Regions from separate parts of the Chryseobacterium sp. 14P4.3.2 genome, predicted to be linked through region 4. Evidence: riboswitches for the same ligand, from Rfam matches in the RefSeq annotation. Region 4 holds a riboswitch; each other region holds the start of a gene.
What was found. A riboswitch is a leader RNA that binds a small molecule or an ion and turns the genes downstream of it on or off. The one in region 4 is predicted to bind cobalamin.
Positions count from the first base shown of each region.

Region 1: another riboswitch for cobalamin. It lies ahead of prpB (methylisocitrate lyase); the one in region 4 lies ahead of AC27VX_RS15645 (acyl-CoA thioesterase).
Region 2: another riboswitch for cobalamin. It lies ahead of AC27VX_RS14970 (TonB-dependent receptor plug domain-containing protein); the one in region 4 lies ahead of AC27VX_RS15645 (acyl-CoA thioesterase).
Region 3: another riboswitch for cobalamin. It lies ahead of AC27VX_RS08270 (T9SS type A sorting domain-containing protein); the one in region 4 lies ahead of AC27VX_RS15645 (acyl-CoA thioesterase).

Region 1 covers NZ_JBYOKO010000003.1:32,979-36,160, reverse strand. The annotation lists gene prpC (bifunctional 2-methylcitrate synthase/citrate synthase) at 1-508, opposite strand, end outside; gene prpB (methylisocitrate lyase) at 510-1,406, opposite strand; cobalamin riboswitch at 1,863-2,055, opposite strand; gene AC27VX_RS05840 (carbohydrate kinase family protein) at 2,960-3,182, opposite strand, start outside.
Region 2 covers NZ_JBYOKO010000010.1:4,676-7,857, reverse strand. The annotation lists gene AC27VX_RS14975 (YncE family protein) at 1-109, opposite strand, end outside; gene AC27VX_RS14970 (TonB-dependent receptor plug domain-containing protein) at 129-1,955, opposite strand; cobalamin riboswitch at 1,988-2,165, opposite strand; gene pafA (alkaline phosphatase PafA) at 2,410-3,182, opposite strand, start outside.
Region 3 covers NZ_JBYOKO010000004.1:114,659-117,840, reverse strand. The annotation lists gene AC27VX_RS08275 (T9SS type A sorting domain-containing protein) at 1-135, opposite strand, end outside; gene AC27VX_RS08270 (T9SS type A sorting domain-containing protein) at 143-1,423, opposite strand; cobalamin riboswitch at 1,527-1,716, opposite strand; gene AC27VX_RS08265 (T9SS type A sorting domain-containing protein) at 2,021-3,124, opposite strand.
Region 4 covers NZ_JBYOKO010000010.1:158,690-161,871, reverse strand. The annotation lists gene AC27VX_RS15650 (hypothetical protein) at 1-756, shown strand, start outside; cobalamin riboswitch at 791-970, shown strand; gene AC27VX_RS15645 (acyl-CoA thioesterase) at 1,087-1,470, shown strand; gene AC27VX_RS15640 (hypothetical protein) at 1,638-3,011, shown strand; gene AC27VX_RS15635 (HD domain-containing protein) at 3,079-3,182, opposite strand, start outside.

The DNA.
Region 1 (3,182 bases), on a different contig from region 4:
GTAAGAAATGCCCGCCAATAGTGTCATCATCTGTTTCAACATTGATTTCTTTACCATTATGAGTATAGTGATACCAATATAATAGCCCTGAGCTAAATGATGCCAGAAGTTTGTCCGCAATATCTCTTGCTCCTGCCATATTATGATCATCTTTTTCCGGCTGAATACTTCCGACTGCAGATACCATTGAGCGCATGACATCCATTGGGTGTGCTGCTGCGGGAATACTCTTTAAAATATTTCTTACAGAATGAGGCAATCCTCTTAGAGACTTTAATTTTGCTTTATAGTTTTTCAACTGGGAGGCGGTAGGCAGCTGGCCGTATATCAGAAGATAAGCAACTTCCTCAAACTCTGTTTTTTCTGCCAGATCCAGAATATCATATCCTCTGTAGTGAAGATCGTTTCCGCTCTTTCCTACACTACAAAGCGCTGTATTCCCTGCTGTGACCCCCGAAAGAGCGACGCTCTTTTTAGGTTTAAATGTTGGTTCGGTGCTCGTTGACATATCAATTATTTTGTTTAAAAAGGTTATCTAATTTTTGTTCGTAATTATAATATCCGATGCTTTTATAGAGCTCTTCCCTTGTTTGCATCGTATCCAGTACATTGGCTTGTGTGCCTTCTTTGCGGAGATGTTCGTATACATTCTGAGCTGCTTTGTTAGCCGCACGGAACGCAGAAAGAGGATAAAGGATCAACCCTACCCCTGCATTTTTCAATTCTTCTACAGTATACATTTCAATCATTCCGAATTCTGTTATATTGGCTAATACTGTGATTCCTGTGGCATCAACAAATTTTTGATAAAAGGTTATGTCCGGAACGGCTTCTGCAAAAATAAAATCTGCTCCGGCCTCTTTGTAAGCTACTGCTCTTTCCAGTGTCTTTTCAAGACCTTCATTAGCGAAAGCATCTGTTCTGGCGCCAATTACAAAATTATCATCACTACGGGCATCCGCAGCAGCCTTCAGTCTGTCTACCATTTCTTCTTTGCTTACCACTTCCTTTCCAGGGCGGTGTCCGCAGCGCTTTGCACCTACCTGATCTTCAATATGTAATGCGGCTGCTCCGGCCTTGATCAATGATTTCACCGTTCTTGCCACATTAAATGCAGAAGGACCAAATCCAGTGTCTACATCTACCATTAACGGGAGGTCGCAAACATTGGTAATACGCTGAACGTCTATTAAAACATCTTCCAGCGTCGTAATTCCCAGATCCGGAATTCCTAAAGAACCTGCCGCCACACCTCCACCGGAAAGATAAATAGCATTGAAGCCAGCCTGCTGTGCGAGTAACGCATGATTGGCATTAATAGTTCCAACAATCTGAAGAGGACTTTCTTTTTCCATGGCCTCCCGAAATTTCATACCGGGAGACTTCAAACTTTCACTTTTAGTCATTATAATATTTATTGTTTAGTTGAAATTTGTTCGTAGAAGACAATAGACAAACATTGCAGTAAGCAGCTCTATCCAATGATTGGGCGATAAAAAGTAATGAACGGAAGAGAAGCAAAGTAATGCTCTCCGTTTTCCGAAATTCGGAATTTTGAATAATTAAGTTCCTGCAAACCTGTTTGTTTCCAAGTCTGCTGCTCCTGCATAAATAATCGAGATCGGATAGATACACTTTTTAACTTTTTATGTTGATTAATAAAAAGTTCCTGATAAACTTCACAATACCTTTGGGAAAGAAAACTATGGAAAAGGAAAATACGGTGAACGATAGCATAATGAAAAAGCATACTGCTCCATTACCTATTTGTATCACAAAATAACATGACCTGACAAAGATTTTTGACCAAAATGTTATCCATATCGTATCATACCTGACTATAAGCTTCAGACCGCGAAAGCATCGTCAATTCGAAATAGGCAGGTCTCCTGACTTGTAACAGTTTTTATCGTCCTTCCCATATACCGGGTATACAGTGGACCTTTATTTTGATAAAAACCTTATCCGTTACTTACAGTTGCGCGACAGTTCGTGATTTGCACACGATTCCCTTTTAATACACAGCTAAGTGTAACCATTTTCGGTTGATAAAGAAGGTGTTAAGAACTCCTTGGTGGTAAATATAAGTATTTTATGAAAATGACCAAGAGATTTTATGCAAACAATAATTATTCCAAGCTAATCAACTGTAAATGTATCATTTAAAAAAACACAATTAACAATTCAAACATTACAATTTAGGCAATAACATTAATTTTTCGTTACTAAATTCATAAGATATGACGGTAAAATATTAAACCAACCTAAATAAAAACCTTATTTTACCTTTGCTTGACATTCACAAATAACAGATGTTTTCAAGGAAATTTTTGCCCTTTTTTACAAAAGTATTTTCTGAAATTTTCGCATAGGTAAAATCCGTATTGAGTGTCTGAAATTTTTACTGAAAACTTTACTGAAATTGTATTTTCAGAGACTTTATCGTAAGACATTTTACTTTAAAATAAGTTTCGGCCCATTGCTAAAAGCAATGGGCCGAAACTTATTTTTTACCACTTTCAACAAGCGAAAATATTATTTTATTTTAAATCTCTAGATTTTAGCTCTTCCTGTAATTCCCGGTCGATTTTTTTTGAATTTATGACAAAAGGAATAAAAACAACAGGTAAACATGTAAAGAATCCAAAACCATTTTTCACTGTACTGTAAATAGAAATACCAGCCATAAACCCTACTATCACTGCATTCATTATTTTGTTTGAACTGGCTTTTTTCGCTCTTTCTATCAGTTCCTGATTGTTTAACTCATTCAGTTTATTTTCTATTGGTTATTTAGATTTAAAGGTTACGAAATTTATACTAAATTGTTGAGCTAAAACATCCAACAGTATAAATAACCAAGATACAAAAAATATTTTTCCAATAAAATAAGAACAGCTAAAGGATCAGTATTCCTTTAGCTGTTCCGGTTGTAATGTTTGAGTTCATGTTTTGAACCTTAGCTGAGAGCAGTAACGGGATAACGGTTTTTAAATCTTTTAAAATCTTTTAAAGTATATTCCGGGCAGGCGCCTTCCTGTGAAGTAATAAAGGCCCCCAGTGAAACCGCCTGAGTCATAATCTCATGAGCAGAAGCTTCATTCCCGATCCTTTTGGATAAAAATCCTGCCAAAAATGAATCTCCGCTTCCCACCGTATCTTTAACCTCAACCGGGATTGTA
Region 2 (3,182 bases), 150 kb from region 4:
CCTGATACGTGATTGGCGAAATTTCATAACTTTCATTGTCACTGCTACAAGAAATGTTAAACAATAGTACAAATGCAAATAGCACTGTTAAAATTCTGGTTATTCTCATAATATATTAATTTTAATTTTTAAAAATTTATTGCCGCGTAAACGCTGTAGTTCCTTTTAGGCAAAGGGTAGAAAGAAACTGTTTTATAATAGGTATTTGTTACATTATTGACTTTAACTCCTAAGGTATATCTTTTGGAAACCGTCGCCGAAATACCGGTATTTAAAATAAAATAAGGATCAATTGCTGTTTTCCTGTCTTCATCACCTGTTATATAAGTAATCCCATTGAATAGTCCCTGTGCAAAGAATTTAAGGAAGCTATACTCATAATCTACATTTGCTGTTGCTCTGTGCATTGGAACGTACGGTCGCTGTTTATGGGTTTCCTTATCAATCGATCTCGTGTAATAATACCCGGCATTCAGCCCAATCTTATGATTCCCCAATTGTTTATTAAAAGACAATTGAGATTCCAATCCATATGATTCGGATTTATTAACGTTGAAAGCCTGCCAATACCCAAGAGCTGTAGGCAGCCATACAATAAGATCGGTCACTCCCATGTAATAAGGGGAAACGGTAAGTTTAAAATTCTTCACTTTAAACTCGTGGTTCATATCTACCTGAACAGAGGTTTCCGGTCTCAGATCCTTATTCCCGCCCGGCTCATAATAGATATCATTAAATGACGGATATCTGAAATTCTTGGATAAATTAAGCCCTACATTATACCATTTTGAAGTATCCCATTTTCCGGAGAAAGAATACAGAACCGGAGAATTGATATCTTCCACAAAATCTTTTTTAAACCCACTTTCAAAACGCAGGTCCTTTGTTGCGAAATATCTTAACAATGCGGAAACTGAACCTACATTTCTGCTTACATCCCCTATTCCACTTTTATAACCTTCTCCTTTATTGACCTGAAATTCTCCTATAAGATTAATATTCCACTTTGAATTCAGAAAATAATTGAAATCATTTTTCAAAATATAGTTTTTTCCTGTACCACCACTGGATTTAGGCAGATCCAAAGCTCCAAAATACTGAAAATTTTCTTCTGTATAAGCAGTTTTGAAAGAGTTGCTGAATTTTGTTTTATTCCAGTCCCATGAGATAAGGCTTCTTACACTCTGGCTTTTATATTTCGTTTTCGTTTCTGTTTCTTCATAGATAGGATAATGCTGTGAAGAGTCAAAAAACTGGCTTTGCCACGAAACTTTATGCTCATCAGTTATTTTATAGGAAGCTCCTGCATTAAATGTAGTATTGTAGTAATTTCCGTTCCTGTTGATATAATTAAGGTCGCTTACCTTATAATCATTTTCACTTACTGAGTAATTTCCCGAAGCTTTAAAGCTGAACCTGTCATTGCTGTAAGATCCTTTAACAAAGTTATTAAACGTATTAAAAGAAGCCACCTCTGAAAATAGTCCCCCATGAAATCCCTTATTAAAATCAAGAGTATTGTTCATATGAATACTTCCTCCGATAGCCCCACTTCCGTATACCACACTTCCACCACCGGCTTTTATTCCGATCTGATCATACCCGAACAGCGGCATATTGTTGATATCTCCTTGTCCCAGAAAGTTGGAATTGATATTAATTCCGTTCCATACAAAGGCGGTCTGCTGTGCGGTGGTTCCTCTGAAAGAAGGTGAAGAAACAGCCCCACGTCCATTTTCTTTAATATAAACCTGAGATTGAAACCTGAGCAGTTCTGAAAGGTTAGTAGAATTTTTCTCTGTATCTTCGGCTGTAATGGTTTTCACCGGATGAAAGAGTTTTACCCTGTTCATCTGGTTGTCGAAGATGTAAATAGTATCAATGGCTTTCTCTTGTCCGAAAAGAAAACAGCCATAAGATGAAAAAAGCAGTGCTAAAGATCTTTTTATATCCATATTATTTTACTTTTCCTCCGAAAGCAATATGTTTTTTGGTTATAACTCTGGCAGGTCTCCTGACTTTCGCATTCTGCACCTTCCCGTTGTATACAGTGGCTGCTTGCAGAAATTTTTAGTTGCGATTTACAGTTGCGGGGACAGTCCGGGGCTTTCACCCGATTCCCTTTTCATTCCAATATACTGGAAACCAAAATTTTTGCAAAGATAACTTTTTATATCTATTAGCCAAAAAACCAATCTGCAAACCACGGCTTCTTTTCCCATAGATTCTTCTTTAAAATAAACAAAAGTAAAATGACTGTTCTCAATATCAAAAACAGCCATTCGAAACATCATCTCTACTAATGATTTGATGAACAACACTCCTAAAGCGTAAATTAACCTTTATAAGTAAAATAAAAAACTGCCCTCAAATGAAGGCAGTTCTATATGATCGAATCATTTTGTTCAATTATTTACCAATAACCTCTGTGATTGGATTTCCAACATTTCCGCTTGGAAACTGAATTTTAAGTAACGAAGAAACAGTAGGAGCAATATCGGTCATATAATAAGCCTTATTACTTTCTCCCTGCTTAACTCCCCATCCCATAAAGATTAATGGAATATGTGAATCATAAGAATTCCATACACTGTGTGTAGTTCCTGTTTTAGAGTATGGAGGAAGCATAGAGTCATGAGAAATCAATTGAATATCACCACTTCTCTGTCTGTTGATTCCGTTGATAATTCTTTGTTTGATAGGTTCCGGAATACTTGCTTCCTGAACTTTATCTACAGAAACGGCATATAAAACAGTAGGGTCTTTTTCAAGCTCCTTAACGGCGAAGTTTCTTACGTCATCTAATTCAAGCTTACTGTCAGCCAATACTTTTCTGTCGAAATAGATCTGATAATTATCGATAGCATTGATTAATTTATCAGCTCCGAATTTCTCTTTCAGTTTTTGGTTAAGATCTTTCTGAGCTCCTTCTCCAAAGAAACCTGTCGGGATCTTATGTTCTTTCAGGAATCCTACAGAGTGTGCTCCACCATGGTCAGCAGAAAGGAAAACAGTATACTCTCCTTTTCCAACTTTTGAATCCAGATAATTAAAGAATTCTGCCAGATCCTGATCTAATCTGATATAAACATCTTCCACTTCAATAGAGTTAGGCCCGAATTTGTGTCCGGCATAATCTGTAGAAGCAAGGTTAATTGCCAAGAAGTCTGTAATATTGTCAC
Region 3 (3,182 bases), on a different contig from region 4:
TCCATCTTTGAAATCTGCTACAAAATAGGCAGTTTGAGAACCTGTTCCCACGAAAAATTTTACATCATTTGCAGTAAACTGCGCAAGGCACAGTCCCACAATAAGTGTACATAAAAGACTTAATAATTTTTGCATTGAAGAATTATTTAATGATTAGTTTTTCAGTGAAATTATTATTCTTATCTGTGATTTTTACAATATAATTGCCTTTAGATAGAGTACTTACATCAATACCGTTTTGAGTATACTGCGTGTTGATGATCATTCTTCCGGCAGTATCATAAATCTGAATATTTCCGGTATTTAAACCTTGTACAAAGAATTTGTCACTTGCAGGATTCGGATATAATGACAATTTAGAAGCTTTTGTATTTTCAGCTGTAGAAAGAGATGGTGATGCACTATTATAAGCAATGATTTGATTAGGAAGCAGACTCACTGTAAAAGTATTTTCTAAGGTTCCCTGCAAATCATAAGTGTAAATTTTTCCCGGTGCAACATATCCCTTAGGGTCAGCAACATAAATTTTATTATTAACAATATTAAACCCATAGGCCGTACCATAACTATTTATAGGAATAGGTGCACTTGCAATTGCATTTGTTGAAAAAGAAGGAGCCGCAATAGATGTTTTATAAATTGACGCATCTTTCATATAATAAATATTCGTACCGTCTGTATCCATATAAGCTGGTTTTGTCCCTGCAGGAAGTGCTGTGCTGGAAACGATACTTTGGCTTGTTGTATTGTAAACCGTAAAAGTTCCAAAAGAATTAGGAGTATAAGGATTTCCGGAACTCATGATGTAAAGAAGGTTGTTTTTTTCAAAAATACTGTGTGGAAAATCTCCTACATTTACTTCTGAGATAACCGAATTGGTAGAAGTATTGATAACATCCATATACTGATTGATTCCAAAACCTCCCTTTAATAAAACATAAAGCTTATCGTCTTTACTGTAAATTTTTTCAGGTCCCGACCCTACAGCAATATTTGCTTCATGAGAATACGTGTTGAGATTGTAAACCGCTACATAATTATTGACAGAACCTGTTCCTCCCCAGTTGGTTACATAGAATTTATCTCCGCTAAAAGCAATGTATCTTGGATTGTCCAGGTTGTTTGAAATCGTGGTAATCAAAGAAAAGTCAGATTTGTTGATGACCTTTATTTGGTTGGAAATGTTTAAAACCACAAAAATTTTGTCACCAAAAATTTTAATGTCTTGTGCGGTATCGCCCAGTGTTGCATTATTGTTATTGATTTTAAAATAGTTGTTGGTCACAACCGATTGATTGGAGATCAGCGATATTTCAGCATTATTGCTTCCGGCACCGCCTTCGTTGAGTACCAGGACCCCTTCAGTTTGCGCATTTGCAAAAGAGAGTACAAACGCAAGAATAAGAAAATAGATTTTCTTCATGATATAATTAAATTAAAGTTTTATTCCCGAAACCTCACCACAGGACAAAACATTCATGAAAAAATCTGTTTAGATTTTTCTTTCACAAACTTTTATTCCCGAAAGTTGAAATTAATTTAAGGCAGGTCTCCTGGCTTACATCTTATAGCCGCCTTCCCGGATTTTTATCCAGTGGTATTAAAGGCTATAAGTAGATTAGTTTACAGTTGCGGGAACAGCTCAGGATTCGAATATTTATTCTCACCTGATTCCCTATTAATGAACAATGTTCAACCTTAAAAACGCTGCAAATATATCATATAAATTAATAGGTGTTTTTTTGTGAATTGTACCTGATTTCAAGTCTTTTATGGAATTTAATAAATTATTCAAAAAGATATTTTATCAAATTGATAAGTAATCTACCTTTATTGTTGGTTTTTCAGAATTAAAATTAGGAGCTTTATAGTTTATATTGAATTCATTTTACAATTTCGGTCGTTAAAATGGAATCCCGTGACGAAAAAAGACCTTCTCAAAAATTGAGAAAGTCTCGTGTTTTGACACCACTGCACTTAAAAAAAGTTACCAGTCGTGGCCGGGAAAATATTTTTTTTCCTATTTCTTTACTATCTTATGAATGGTTGAATTGGCAGAAGTTTTTATCTCAACAAAATAAACTCCTGAACTCAAAGACCGGATATTAATCTTTGTTGCTTGGGAAGTTAATACTTTCTGCCCTGTAGCAGAATAGATATTCACTTCCTTCACATTCTCAGGACTATCAATTTGAATGAAGTCACTTGCCGGATTAGGATAGATACCGAATTTTTTCTTATTGACGCTGGAAACACCCAATGTAGAAAATGATTCTGCCGGAGTAATTGGTCTTCTTTGTCCGAAACTTAAACCTAGCCAGTCATTGTTATTCAGCTGAATTTGAGATAAATTGGTTTTTGCCTGCCAGCTTGAAAGGTCATTTCCTTTATATAATTTCCAGCTGTTTGGTGCGGAAGGGTTTCCGGTGAAGTTATTCAGTGAAAGACTGGAAACCTGATTACTGGTAGATGTAAAACTGAAATAAGAAGTCTGTGACTGAATTAACTGTAAAGCCTGCTCCGCAGTTATTGTTCCGTTATATTGAATTCCGAATACAAAAGAGTCAGCATTTCCGTTTGTGCTATCTGTCCCAAAGTCAATTACTACCAGACTTTTATTACTTCCGGTTCCTATCCAGTTGGTAATCTGAGAAGAACTGTACCACTTTGAACTGTAGGCAGGGACAGGAGCGGAAGGCTTGGAAGGCGGATCAAAACCATAGGAGATTCCATACCATTTTCCGTCAATCAAAAGGTCATTATTTACTCCGTTATTGAATGATAAATTTTCTGAGGTTAATCCTGACCAGGTAGACCAATAATCATCAAGACTTGGTGTATGATGATTGTAGTTTAAACTGTAAAGAAACCCGGAAGGAATTTCAACCTCTATCTTAGGCTCTACATTAGCAATAGCATTGATAAGGTCTTCCATTGTTAAGTCATTAGAATCAAAACGATATCCCCATGCATAAGACGTAGGAGTATTGTTATCATTAAAATCAGCAATGAAATAAGCTTTTTTGGAACCGGTTCCTATCCAGAATTTAATGTCACTTTCTGTAAATTGGGCCGACATGGACTGCATGATAAGCAGTAAGAAAAAAAAATAGATTTTTCTCATGATATAATTAAATTAAAGTTTTATTCCCGAAACTTACCTTCAGCAGAAAAATAATTTC
Region 4 (3,182 bases):
ATTTTTTCTCTAGCCTTCGTTAAAGGTCAGAATAAAGTTCCTTTCGGCGTTGTAAAAGCTGAAGAAGGATACGCCAACGTAAGGGTGCATAAAGACAATTACAGAAAAATTGTAGATAAAATACGTATGCGCAAAGGGGATGTGTTTGTTTATGTAAAACCTGCTCCAGGAGAAACCGAATGGATCTGGATCAAATATCCTGAAAAACAGGATGATGACAAGCCATTTGTACGTTATGAAACGTTGGATAAAGAAGGAATGGTAAATAAGGAACGTATTGCTTATATTGATCAGCTTCCGGCTTATACTCCCTCTAAATCTAAAAACGGAAGATCCCTTATCTTCACGGACAATTCTGATCCGAAAATCCCTACCGCTCAAAGAAGTAAAGTAGTCATTGATGTTTATCCTTCCAATGCTGGTTACCGTAAAAAGGAAAAAGATGCAGATGGGAAACTCCTTACCATAGATAAAGTAAAGCCATGGGGAATTGGGAATGATCTCCCTGAAGGAATGACGGAGATAAAGTCTATCAGAGTACAGCAACCCGGAAGAGGCTCTGTTTTTGTAAGAGAAGCTATCAAAAATATGTTCCAGCCCACAATGGATTTTGATAATGTAGGAGTAACTTCTCTTGACACTGACAATATTTTCCTTTATATGATCAATGGTACAGGAGAAAACAGATATACAACCCTTTGGACCATTAAGAAGGGAAGAGTAATCAGTCAGATTATTTATCATAATCCGGAATAAATTCATTATTTTTGCACCCGAAAAAGTGTAATACTTATTCATCATAGAAACTGGTTTTGCCTAACCGCAAATTAAAAGGGAACCGTGTGAAAATCACGGACTGTCGCGCAACTGTAAGTAACTGTAATCTTTATCAAAGATCCACTGTGCGGGGCATGGGAAGGAGATAAAAGATGTTACAAGTCAGGAGACCTGCCTATTTCTTAAACAAAAAACTTTCGCGATATGAAGTTTTATTGATCTGATGGATTGTTTCGGGAATTTCCAAGGTTCCTGTCATTATTCTGTTGTTTTGATACGATTTCATTTCGCTTTAATTAATAATGAAATATGACGACAGAAGAAAGAATTGAAACATCCGAAACCAGAATCTTTAAAGCGGTTTTCCCAAACACAACCAATCATTATGATACCCTTTTCGGAGGTACTGCCATGCAGTTGATGGATGAAGTAGCTTTTATCACAGCAACACGTTTTGCAAGAAAAAGAGTGGTAACGGTAAGCAGTGACAAGATCGATTTTAAGAAACCTATCCCGGCAGGAACTATTGTAGAGCTGATCGGAAGAGTTTCCTATGTTGGAAAAACGAGTATGAAGGTAAATGTTGAGATCTACACAGAACAGATGTATTCTTATGAAAGAGAAAAAGCAATCGTTGGTGATTTTACATTTGTAGCAATTGACGAATTCAAAAAACCAATTCAGATTCTATAATTCATAAAAAAGTTTCGGGCGGCCAAAGGCCGCCGAAACTTTTTTACCTTACAATATCATCACCAAAAAATTCAGTGAATTCGTTTGTTTTTTTACTTAATTTAGCCAGCCCAGGAAAAAAAATAAAAAAATGTTTTTCTGCTACTAAAAACGAAAAACCTTATTCAATGAAAAAACTTATCTTAATCATCGCCCTTATCCTTTCTGTTTCCATAGCAGCACAAAAAAATGTCAAAATTGAACTTCCGGAAAGTTACGAATTGGGAAATATTATTTTAGCACTTACAGAATATGGCCAAACAGATCCTTATGATGTTCAGAAGATTCCTCCGTATTATGATGAGATCATGACTTATTTTAAGCCCGTAAAAGATCACCCGTTGTTACAAAAAGTAAATTACTCGCGAAGTGACTGGAAGAAATTTCTGGGTTTCCGAACTGATTTTTATGCTTTTTCATTTGACGAAAAAGGAATACTCAAAAGAGACTATCCTTTCAATTCATTTGGACCAAAAGAAGTAGATGAAAATATTGAATTAATAAATGATTTTGTAAAAAAGTCGAATTACAGGGCTTTTTTTAAAGACCATCAACAGTTTTACAATACCTTAATCAACAATTATAAAGAGTATTATTACATCAATGATACCTATGCTTTTTTGGACAAAATTGTCGGCAAAGTAACCGCTGAAAATACCAAAAACTATGTCATAGCAATCTCTCCTTTAGTAGGTGGACAAAATTGTCATAGAGATATCAATAGTTCATTAACCGTTGATTTTCCTGATATCGGAGAAGATCTTATCCGTGGAAATTTAAAAAATAACATTGCACGAAGAATTCTTGATAATCATACTGTATTTTCAGAAATTGATCATGGCTATGTTAACCCTATCTCAGATCAATATTCAAAGGAAATAACAGCGGCCTTCAACTTGAACAATTGGGATAAAAAATCAGGATATCCTGGTATAAGCTCATTCAATGAATATATGACATGGGCTGTTTACGACTTATTTATCAGAGAAAAATTCCCGAAAGAAAAAACTGACAGTCTCTCTATGATCTATCATAAAGTCAATATCCGACGTGGGTTTATTGCTCAGAATTTATTTTCTGAGAAAGTGATAGAGCTTTATAAAAAAAATAAGAGTCTGGAAAAATTATATACTCCATTGTTACAGTGGACAAAGAAAATAGGACCAAAAATCTCCCAGCCATCTGTATTAGATGCCAACAACAGCGACTTTGAAAAAGCGGATCTAAACAATATGGTTTTACGATTCACAGAGCCTATGAAAAAAACATCTACCCTCCAGTTGAGATTATTCGAATACATAGATAAAAAACAAACCAGCAATACGATTATTGTCGTTAAAAATCCGGTTTGGTCTAAAGATGGGAAAGAAGTAAAGTTTAAACTTGATACTTCTTATAAGAATTTCGAACTGAGATTTTATGTATACAACAGTATGTCCGGATTTTATTCCCAAAAAGGGATTTTATTAAATCCTGACAATTTCTTATTACTGACTCAATAAAAATTCCACAGATCATCTGTAAAAAGACACTGCTCAGCCAATGAACAGTGTCTTTTCCTTTTTTAAATTATTTCAATACCTTTTCAGTTTCCAGATTTTGGTTCAGCAATAATTCAAAAGCCTCTCCCATTTCATCTGATGCTCTGGTGATCGCATTTTCAAGCATATTTC